Regions from separate parts of the Agrobacterium vacciniicorymbosi genome, predicted to be linked through region 1. Evidence: riboswitches for the same ligand, from Rfam matches in the RefSeq annotation. Region 1 holds a riboswitch; the other holds the start of a gene.
The links. Region 1 has a riboswitch for cobalamin ahead of ABUK73_RS04290 (CbtB domain-containing protein). Riboswitches for the same ligand answer to the same signal wherever they lie in the genome.
Positions count from the first base shown of each region.

Region 2: linked by a shared signal. The riboswitch ahead of nrdH (glutaredoxin-like protein NrdH) and the one ahead of ABUK73_RS04290 (CbtB domain-containing protein) in region 1 are both predicted to bind cobalamin.

Region 1 is NZ_JBETMF010000002.1:218,045-223,659, reverse strand. It holds gene ABUK73_RS04310 (NAD(P)/FAD-dependent oxidoreductase) at 1-40, opposite strand, end outside; gene ABUK73_RS04305 (RrF2 family transcriptional regulator) at 167-580, shown strand; gene ABUK73_RS04300 (hypothetical protein) at 594-920, opposite strand; gene ABUK73_RS04295 (CbtA family protein) at 922-1,635, opposite strand; gene ABUK73_RS04290 (CbtB domain-containing protein) at 1,649-1,831, opposite strand; cobalamin riboswitch at 1,982-2,196, opposite strand; gene ABUK73_RS04285 (hypothetical protein) at 2,311-2,745, shown strand; gene ABUK73_RS04280 (cytochrome c) at 2,756-3,673, opposite strand; gene ABUK73_RS04275 (c-type cytochrome) at 3,751-4,182, opposite strand; gene ABUK73_RS04270 (LysE family translocator) at 4,358-4,993, opposite strand; gene ABUK73_RS04265 (metallophosphoesterase) at 5,170-5,615, opposite strand, start outside.
Region 2 is NZ_JBETMF010000009.1:65,399-71,013, forward strand. It holds gene ABUK73_RS15185 (low molecular weight protein tyrosine phosphatase family protein) at 1-277, opposite strand, end outside; gene ABUK73_RS15190 (hypothetical protein) at 426-1,475, shown strand; cobalamin riboswitch at 1,600-1,819, shown strand; gene ABUK73_RS15195 (hypothetical protein) at 1,842-2,150, opposite strand; gene nrdH (glutaredoxin-like protein NrdH) at 2,149-2,370, shown strand; gene nrdI (class Ib ribonucleoside-diphosphate reductase assembly flavoprotein NrdI) at 2,427-2,825, shown strand; gene nrdE (class 1b ribonucleoside-diphosphate reductase subunit alpha) at 2,813-4,987, shown strand; gene nrdF (class 1b ribonucleoside-diphosphate reductase subunit beta) at 5,005-5,615, shown strand, end outside.

The DNA.
Region 1 (5,615 bases):
TGCCTCCGATGATGATGACGTCGTAGATCGTGTCGTTCATGGCTGGCTCCTTTTCTCGCAACAACATAAGTGTCGTGATTGTGTAGAGTCAATAGTCATGGCACTTCATTTGTATCATGAGGCAATCGTGCTATAGATCGACGCGATTTGCAGAAGGAATTTGAGGATGAGGCAGGACAGTCGGCTTTCGCGCATGCTGCATGTTTTGATCCACATGGATAAGCACGATGGGGCGATGACATCGGAGATGATCGCGCAGATGCTGGACGCCAACCCCGTCGTTATCCGCCGCACGATGGCGGGCCTGCGCGATGAGGGTTTCGTGCTATCGGAAAAAGGCCATGGCGGCGGCTGGCGGCTGGCTCGCCCTCTCGACCAACTGACGCTTTTCGATATCTACTGCGCCGTTGGCGAGCCATCCATCTTCGCTGTTGGACCTGCCTATGACATGCCGGGATGTCACATTGAGCAGGCGGTCAACGCGACACTGAAGGGCGTGTTCGATGAGGCCGAGCAACTGTTGCGCAGCCGGTTTTCACAAGTCACGCTGGCCGATGTGGCGAAGGGGCTGGCGGGATAGCGTTGATATCCGCCTAGCCCCGATCGAGCACGCGGCAGGAGCGCACCGGACCTTCGGGAAGTGCATGTGTCATCGCCCGCCTGAGATCGCGGCTGTTGATGTGCAGGCTGCGGTCGAAGGGTAGAGCCAGCCGGGTGATCTTGGCGGTGGCGGCGCTGATAAAGGCCTGGTGGTTTTCCGCGAAAAATCTGATGCAGGCCTCCCTGCCCGGCTCTTGCGGCAGAAGCGCCTTGAAGGCGAGCCGATGCATGGCGCAGAGCGCGCCATGACCGGGGACGGAAAAACGCAGGGCTTGAAGCTCATCACTCCATTCCACTGCGTTTTCCCTAGCTTGCGTCATGTTACTTGGCCGTCTCGAAACGCTTGAGGAACAACCCGCTCAACGAACCGAGGATGAGCCAGAACACGAAACTTGTTACCGTTGCCAGCACAACGAAGCGGCGCTCCAGGGGCAGAGGTGCCAGCGCATGTTCGCCTTCCGGCGGCAGCGGGGCGCCGACGACATGCGGCGCGACGATTAGCACCAAAGCGAGGATGATCGCCCATGGTTCGCCCCGTTTGAAGGCCAGCAGCGCAATGCCGCCAGCCGTTGCGGCAACGGTTGCGATCCACCAGATCTGCCGTGCTTCAAGCGCAGCAGCCGGGCTGCCCGGCAGTTCCGGCGGCAGGCCGATCATCGGGGCGAGCATGACAGCGGCAAAACCGGCAAGACCCCAGAACAGGCCCTCACGCCAGCCGCCCTGCGTGCTGCGCAGCGAAATCAGCGCTGTCAGCACCAGCGCATAACCGATTGCCGTCAGCACATTGGCGGCGATGGTGTAGGCATTGCGCTCGAAACCATCGGCAGGCGCCCATGCTTCTGTATCATGGTGATGGTCCGCGGGTGTTGCCGCATCATGGCTGTGGGCGGGGGCCGCTTCGCCACCGGCGCTCTCAAAGGTTTCCGCCTGAAGGATGAGCGGCGTGGTGCCAATGGCCTGCATGGCGCTGACGGCGAGACCGGCAATCAGCCCCACCAGAACGGCGGAAAAGACGATATTTCGGAAAAATGGCATGGTTCATCTCCCCTCAATGGCAAGGGAAAGCGTTGGCATGGCGCGTGTCATGCGCCGCATTGTGCACGGCTTCGACATGCGAAAAGCCCACGAAGCCGACGATGAACAGGCCGAGTGCGGCTGCCGTCAGCGATTGCGCGATTTTCGATGTTTTGGATGAGACGGCAGATGACGCCGTATTCTGCTGGATAGACATGGTGACCCTTTCCTGTGCGGATGGGCGCTGTTCTGATCAAACGCCGCACGACCGCATTCAACATTCACCACGGGGAAAGAGACACATGGTTTTAAAGGCGGGAGGACCCGACCTGCCAACCGTGCTTGCCCGGACACCCCGCCGGTATTGACGACACTTCACGCAATGGCAGGTCTCCTGGCTCACGGGTCGTTACCTTGAAAACACCTTCCCGATCCGGGCTTGCCAGATCAGTGGTCTTTGTTTTCAGGCTCTCCGTTCACAGTTGCGGGGGCAGCCACGAATGAGAGCGAATGCTCGCTCCTATCGTATTCCCTTTTCACTTTCCGAGCGAACCCGGAAAGACCATCACACTCCTGTTATCAGGCCTTTGGCTATGCAGAGTCAATATCCGCAAAAAACGCAATAATTGTTTTCTAAAAATTAAGAAACTTTAGATTGTATTTGCATGTGAACAACAACTTAAAAGGACGTGTCAGATGGTGGACTTTGTATCAGTAAATCCTAGTTCCGGCGGTTTCCGGGTCGGACGAAATCTCAACGAAAAGATGGAAATTGGATCTAATCATATTTCCGTCGGAACCGGTCTGTTGGCGACTTTTGTGAGTAACGAGCTACGTGCAAACGGAAAGTATGACCGACTCGGAAACAAAGGCGACTTCGAAATTAGCGTTTCACCAAGTGGCGAGCTTTTTGAGGTTAAGGTCGTGCTAACTGGTAATCTTGCTGACCGATCAAGACAATTTATTGCATCCGCAAAGCAAGTAAGCGCGCACTGCGTAGGACTCTTTCAGCAGTCTGGCGACCTCTCGATGAAACTCACCCAAAACAATGGATGGGGTCCTTTCCATTCCAAGATCGATATCGACATAAGCTGGGCACCGGTAAGCCTTTATGTGATGCCCACGGACTAAGAGCAGATAGTTACCGCGACGGTACCGCCTTGAGATAGGCCGCAATGGCGTTGCGGTCTTCGGCTGTCAGGTGTGCCATGTTCTGCTGGACCTTGACCATGGAGCCGCCCGCGCTGTCGAAGTCCGGGGTGAAGCCGGTTTCGAGGTAGTTGGCGATATCGGCTTTCGTCCATGAGCCGATAGCCTGCGACCCGGGCGTGATATCGGGAATGCGCCCCTCGCCTTCCGGGTTCGGGCCACCGGCCAGCCACTGGTCTTTCAGGAAACCGCCCAGCGCATCACGCGGGGTGTGACATTCGCCGCAATGGCCGGGGCCTTCTACCAGATATTGGCCGCGCACGACCTCTGCATCCGCATTGGCGAGTTCCACGCGCGGCTGGCCCTTATCGAAATACAGGAACTTCCAGCCGCCGAGGCTGAGGCGGATGTTGAAGGGGAATGGCAGATCGTGGCCGGGCGCATCATTGGCGCTGGCGGGCAGTGTTTTCAGATAGGCGAAAAGGTCGTTGATGTCCTGCGGCGTCATCCGCGCATAGGATGCGTAGGGGAAGGACGGATAGAGATGTTCGCCGTTCTTGCCGACGCCTCGCGTCATCGCATCGCCGAACTGCGCCACCGTCCAACTGCCGATGCCATGTTGCGGATCGGGCGAGATGTTGGGCATGTGGAAGGTGCCGAAGGGGCTTGGTAGCGCCTGCCCGCCGGACAGCGTTTTCAGCGCATCACCCGTCGCATCCGGGGCGGCGTGACAACTGGCGCAGCCGCCTGCCCAGAACAGGGTTTCACCATTGGCGAGATTGGGCTCACCCAGATTGGCCCAATGGCTTGGCGACTGGCGCTGAGGCGCTGTAACCCACATGAAAATGCCGAACCCGGCAACACCCGCAACAACGGCGCCACCCGCCAGCTTCGCCCAGATGGAAGCCATCGCCTTCTCCGATTCAATCAAAATTCAAAATGCAAAAAAGGCCCGCCGGTTGAATGGCGGACCTTGGCGATGACAGATTACTTCTTCAGACGGTATGTCTGGTGGCAGCTGCTGCAATCGGCACCCAGCGTCTTGAGGGCTGCGCCGACGCTGGCCTGATCCGTCGGCAATTGCGCCAGAACCGCATCTGCATCCGTACCGAGCTTTTCGGACTTCGTCTTGAAGTCTGCAAAGTTCTGCCAGATGGCAGGTGCTGCGGCACCACCTTCAGAACCGGCAGGGAACTGGTCCGGGAATGCCTTGGCATTGGCGCTGATGGTGGTGACGGCGGTTTTGACCACGTCCGCATCATAGGGCTTTTCACCCTTGGCGATGGAACCCAGCGCGCCCATGGCGCCGCCGATACCCTTCATCAAGCCTTCGCGCTTTTCGACCTCGCCGGCTGCGGAAACCGCACCGGCGCACAGACAGCCTATCATTATGGACGCGGCAATGGTTCTAAGCTTCATCATCTCTCTCCTGATCCGCATGCTGGCGGGATGTATGCTTCGTATCGCTTCATGCCTATCGCAAATTCACTGCACAGCTTTGCGACAGGCGCGACGAACGCACAAGAAGATGCCCGCTTCCCATGGCAAAAAGAAGTCACATTCCGGTGATTTCTGGAGCGAAATCAGGTGCATATCAGCGATGTGCGATAGCTTCCCACAGCGTGAAACCGGCAACCACCACCAGCAGCAAACCGGCGGCACGACCGATGAAAATCGTCACATGCGGTGAAGAGACCAGCAAATCCCGGCTTTTGCCCGCCGTGAGCGCCAGCGTGCCATAGACCGCAAGCTGCGTGGCCGCCGTCATCAGCCCCATGATGATGCCCTGTATCCAGACCGGGCCATAGATCGGCTTTAAAAATTGCGGGTAGACGGCCATCATGAAAAGATAGGCTTTTGGGTTGGAGAGGCATGTAACGATGCCACGCCGGAACGCCCGGCGGGCCGACGCGCTGACACTCACCTCATCCCCCTCCACCACGATGGAACTGCGCATGAGGCCGATGCCGACCCAGATCATATAGGCCGCGCCGAAGATCATCAGCGGCGTGAAAAGCTTGGGCATGAGGCTGGCAAGAAGCCCGACGCCGACGGCACCGTAAAGCGAATGCACCACCCCGCCCGCCATGATGCCGGATGTGGCCGCAAGTCCCGCCTTTCGCCCACCGGTCAGCGAGCTTGCCAGAACGAGAAGCATGTCGATGCCCGGCAGGATGATGATGCCGAACAGGAGCGAGAAATAAAGCCAGAGATTTTCGGTGTAAGTCATCGTGAGTATTCCTGAAAATATAACGGTCGCAAAATGATGTCGCCATATCGAGCCAAATCATCCGTTTTTTCGGGGAATATCAAATGAATAAGTGTGGTGATTTCATCTCGCTGGCGATGCGTTTCACCCGCCCGCGCAACGGCGTGTTGCACCGGACATGTCGTGAGATAAGGCGTTCAGAGCGTGAGCGTGCGGCTATCCTCGCGGCCAAATCCGCGAATCTCGATGCGATCTGCATAGAGATCGGCAATGGCGAAAGTGTTTTCGCTCAGCGTATCCACCATGCCCTTGAAGTTGAGAAAATGCGTATGGCCCAGCTGCCCGTAATTGCCGGTGTGGTTGTGGCCGCAGAACCAGGCTCTGGCGCTTGGATGCGCGGCCAGCAGGTTCAGCACATCAGGCGCGTCCCACATATTGTGCGAATTCTCCGGATAGAGCGGATAGTGGCAAAACAGAATGGCATGTTCGCCCGCCGCATCGGCTGCATCCAGCGTTTTTGCCAGCCAATTCAGCTGCTCGTCGCTGAAAGAAGCGTTCCAGTCCTGCGCGTTGATGGCACCGGCTTCCTGCAGACCGGCCAGTCTCTTCTCGGCCAGCGCCCGGCGCGGGTCGCCGGGTGGCG
Region 2 (5,615 bases), on a different contig from region 1:
CAGGGTCCATGAACGTGTAGTTATCTGGAATGTCGAGGCATATCAGCCTTTTACCTTTTAAAGCAGCGCGGTATTTGCTCTGTATTTTCGTGCGGTGGATTTTTTCCATCACGAATATGATGTCGGCCCAGGCGATCTGCTCGCTGGAGAGCGGGTTTTCGGCATCGTTGTTGGTACCGGCAGAAGAGACTTCGATTCGGGGCCAGTTTGCGAAGACTTGTTCGGCGGTAGGGCTACGCAGCTTGTTCTGGCTGCAGACAAACAGGATGTTCTTCAAGCAGCTAACCTTTTCAAGATGCGCAGGGTTTTAGATGTGCCCGCTCCAGCTGGATTTGACAGCTGGTATGATGCCTTTTCTACCCAGGAAATCCGTGACATGCCGATAAGTTTGGTTATGATCTTAAGTTGTATAAAGAGGATAATCCATGAGCGTTACGGTTGATAGCTCCGAGTCCAGCAAGCGCAGCATTTTTGTCGTTCTTGGACAGGTGGTTTTGATTTCGGTTGTGGCCATGATTGGCTGGAATATTGCGATGCCGGGGCTCGATCCTGCGTTCATGGAAGCGCAGTCGAGGAATGGTCTTCCCTCGCAGCTCTCGATTCTAGCGTTGGGGGTGGGCTCTATTCTGACGGCGTTTGCGCTGGGGCAGATCGTTCGCCTCTTTGTTCCGCGTCTGGAAAACAGCGTGGCGCTGGTCGTGGTTGAGAATATCCTCGCACTGGTTTTGGCCGTGTCGCAGGCTTCTGGCATTGCGCAGATGGTATCGACCATGGGTTTTCTGGCTGATGCCAGTTCCTTTGGCGTGGCGGTCATCGTCGCGTCGCTGGTTGGCGGTGTGGCCGTACTTCTGTTCTTGTCGCGATTTGTCGTTCTACCAAGTCTCGTCGCCGGTTTCTGGATTTTGTGGCTTCTGCCCGCGCTGATGACGCTGCCATCTCAGCTGTCTTCGTCTTTTGAAATGTTGCGAGTTGGCGCTGTCGGCGGCTCGCAGTTTCTGTTGGCAATCGGCATCATTGCTGTCGCGGTCGGCCTGGTGGTCTTTGCCATACGTGCCGTGCTGGGCAATCAGGATAAGAAGGCGGCTACGGGTTCGATACGCTGGATGAATGTGGTCGTTTGGCCTCCCTTGCTTGCGGCAACTGCCAGCAGCTATGTCCTGATGCCGCTGGCCTTTCTGGCGCCGGATTCGCTGCCGGACGCACAGTGGCTGAGGGTTTATGTTTTCGCCGTGACGGCCGTCTTGATTCCCGTTTTCGTTTTTGGCTACCGCCGTTTCTTCGCGAATAGGGGCGTGATCTTACCCCTGACCACAATGCTGATTCTTGCTGCGGTTCAGATCGTTCTGGTGGTTGGCGGAGCCTTTGCAACCGAGCAGATCATGTTGCCACTTCCTTTTAGTGGCACGACCCTGCTGGTCCTGGTCGCCGTGATCTATGCCCTCATTGACGCGCTACGCGCACCCTCGACGCATTAGTCAGGGTGCCAAAAGGCCCTCAACGGGCAGGCGTACTCAACGCCTCTTCCGCCTAGCCTCAACGTTTTCCCCATCTCATTTCTCACAAATCGCAATAAGTCTTGACGGGAAATTAACCTAGTCTACTATATGTAGTGTTCTAGGTTCCTTCGAGTCGCAAGACTTGTGAGGCTAAGATGGGAATACGGTGCGTTCATGATGAGCGTTCAAAAGCCGTAGCTGCCCCCGCAACTGTAAGCGGTGAGTGTCTGTTCCAAAATGCCACTGGGTCATGTCGATCCGGGAAGGTGGGATAGATACGTTGATCCGTGAGCCAGGAGACCTGCCTAGAGCGATTACGTCAACGGGCGGGGTGTCCGGGAGCTATTACGTCTGTTGCGGCATGGAGCCGCGCGTGTCGTGTTCCCGAATGTCCTGCATGAGCTGCTTCGGGGTGAAGTCCATGTCCAGTTTGTTTTTCTTGTCCAGTGCCTTTTCGCGAAGGTGTTCAACACTCGTGTGACTGTCTGCGGGTGGCGTAAGCCGTTCCCGATAGTCTGCGTCTGCCAGATGACGTCGCATCTTTTGTGAGGTGCGGTGCCTGTCGGCCTGTGTTCGCTTCCATTGCCATGTCGTCCACGCGCTTCGTCCGGTTGCGCGTTCGCTCTCGCTTGTCCAATCCCAAGAGGAAATCATGACCATTACCGTCTACAGCAAACCCGCCTGCGTCCAATGCACTGCCACCACCCGCGCGCTGGACCGTCAGGGCATCGATTACAGGATTGTCGATGTCTCCGAGGATGCTGATGCCTATGCGCTGGTGCAGGGGCTGGGCTACCGCCAGGTGCCTGTGGTTATTGCCGGTGAACAGCACTGGGCAGGCTTCCGTCCGGATATGATCGGCGCTCTTGCCTGAGCCTATAGCCGCCTCGCTCCAGCAGGGCGTGCAGCGTTCAGCCAGCCGGGGATGTGATGGGCCTGATCGTTTATTATTCCAGCCGTTCGGAAAATACCCATCGCTTTGTCGAAAAGCTGGGTGTGCGGGCTTTGCGTCTGCCGCTTTCGGCAGATGAGGACGCGCCCGAGGTGGACGGGCCTTACGTGCTGCTGACGCCCACCTATGGCGGCGGAGGGCTGAAGGGGGCGGTGCCCAAGCCCGTGATTCATTTTCTCAACAGTGTTGCCAACCGCAGTCTCATCCATGGCGTCATCGCCGCGGGTAACACGAATTTCGGCGCGGCCTTCGCCTCGGCGGGAGACATCGTATCGCGCAAATGCGCGGTGCCGTTTCTCTATCGCTTCGAGCTTCTAGGCACGCCCGAAGATGTCGCCAATGTCAAACATGGATTGGAACGATTTTGGATACGTTGACCACCATCTCCCCCAAGCCCTCGCAGGGTCATGCGGTGAAATCCACTGAACCGACGCTGGATTACCACGCGTTGAACGCCATGCTGAATCTCTATGATGAGGATGGGCACATTCAGTTCGAAAAGGACCGCATGGCGGCCCGGCAGTATTTTCTGCAACATGTGAACCAGAATACGGTGTTCTTCCATAACCTGCGGGAAAAGCTCGATTATCTGGTCAGTGAGGGATATTACGAGCAACAGGTGCTCGATCAGTATTCCTTCAACTTCGTGCGTGATCTCTTCGATTACGCCTATGCGAAGAAGTTTCGCTTCCCGACCTTCCTCGGCGCGTTCAAATATTACACCAGCTACACGCTGAAAACCTTTGACGGAAAACGCTATCTGGAGCGCTACGAAGACCGCATCTGCATGGTGGCGTTTACGCTGGCGCAGGGCAACGAGCAGCTGGCGCGCGATCTTGTGGACGAGATCATTTCCGGGCGTTTCCAGCCCGCGACGCCGACCTTCCTCAATGCGGGCAAGAAGCAGCGCGGCGAACTCGTGTCGTGCTTCCTGCTGCGGGTGGAAGACAATATGGAATCCATCTCGCGTGGCATCAATTCTGCCTTGCAGCTCTCCAAGCGCGGCGGCGGTGTGGCGCTGTCGCTTACCAATATTCGCGAGGCCGGTGCGCCGATCAAGCAGATCGAAAACCAGTCTTCCGGCATCATTCCGGTCATGAAGCTGCTGGAAGATGCGTTTTCCTACGCCAACCAACTGGGCGCGCGTCAGGGGGCAGGGGCAGTCTATCTCAACGCCCACCACCCGGATATCATGCGTTTTCTGGATACCAAGCGCGAGAATGCGGATGAGAAAATCCGCATCAAGACATTGTCGCTCGGCGTGGTCATTCCCGATATCACCTTCGAACTCGCGAAGAACAACGAGGATATGTACCTCTTTTCGCCGTACGATATCGAACGCGTCTATGGCGTGCCTTTTACCGAAATCTCGGTCACCGAAAAATACCGCGAGATGGTGGCCGACAGCCGCATTCACAAGAAGAAGATCAAGGCCCGTGATTTCTTTCAGGTGATTGCGGAGATACAGTTCGAAAGCGGTTATCCCTACATCATGTTCGAAGACACGGTGAACCGGGCCAACCCGATTGCCGGACGTATTTCCATGAGCAATCTATGCTCGGAAATCCTGCAGGTCAGCGAAGCCAGCACCTACAATGAAGACCTGTCCTATGACCAGATGGGCAAGGACATCTCCTGCAATCTCGGTTCGCTGAACATCGCCTCCACCATGGATTCGCAGAATTTTGGCAAGACCATCGAAACCTCCATCCGGGCGCTGACTGCGGTCTCTGACATGAGCCACATTTCCTCCGTTCCCTCGGTGGAAAAGGGCAATGACGACAGCCACGCCATTGGGCTTGGCCAGATGAACCTGCACGGCTATCTGGCCCGCGAGCGGATTTATTACGGCTCGGAAGAAGGCGTCGATTTCACCAATATCTATTTCTATACGGTCGCTTATCACGCCATTCGTGCGTCTAACCGGCTGGCGGTGGAGCGTGGCCAGAGCTTCAAGGGGTTCGAGAACTCCAAATATGCGTCCGGCGATTATTTCGAGAAATATGTGACGCAGGAATGGAAGCCTGCGACGGCACGCGTGGCAGAACTGTTCGAAAAGGCTGGCATCGCCATCCCGACGCAGGAAGATTGGAAGGCCCTGAAACAGGCCGTGATGGAGGGCGGCCTTTATAACCAGAACCTTCAGGCCGTGCCGCCCACAGGCTCCATTTCCTACATCAACCACTCGACCTCTTCGATCCATCCCATTGTTTCGAAAATCGAAATCCGCAAGGAAGGCAAGATCGGACGCGTCTATTATCCCGCCGCCTATCTCAGCAACGATAATCTCGAATATTATCAGGATGCCTATGAGATCGGGCCTGAAAAGATCATAGATACCTATGCTGCCGCCACGCAGCATGTGGATCAGGGCCTGTCGCTGACGTTGTTCTTCCGCGATACCGCCACCACCCGCGATATCAACCGCGCCCAGATCTATGCGTGGAAGAAGGGCATCAAGACCATCTACTACATCCGCCTTCGCCAGATGGCTTTGTCCGGCACGGAAGTGCAGGGCTGCGTATCCTGTACGCTGTGATCGACAAGGAAAAGACCATGAACATGCAAATCAAACCGATCAACCGTATCCGCGCCATCAACTGGAACCGTATGGAGGACGACAAGGATCTGGAGGTCTGGAACCGCCTGACATCGAATTTCTGGCTGCCGGAAAAGGTGCCGCTGTCCAACGATATCCAGTCCTGGGCTACGCTGAAGCCGGAAGAGCAGCAGCTGACCATCCGCGTTTTCACCGGGTTGACACTGCTTGATACGATCCAGAACGGTGTCGGCGCTATCAGGCTCATGGCGGATGCGACGACCCAGCATGAGGAGGCGGTGCTGTCCAACATCTCCTTCATGGAAGCCGTGCATGCGCGCTCCTATTCCTCCATCTTCTCCACGCTCTGCTCGACGCCCGATGTGGACGATGCTTATCGCTGGTCGGAGGAAAATGAGTTCTTGCAGCGCAAATCAGCGCTCATCATGCGCGAATATGATAGCGGCGATCCGCTGAAGAAAAAGATCGCCAGCGTCTTTCTCGAAAGCTTCCTGTTCTATTCCGGCTTCTACCTGCCGATGTTCTGGTCGAGCCGGGCCCGGCTCACCAACACCGCCGATCTCATCCGCCTCATCATCCGCGACGAGGCCGTGCATGGCTATTACAT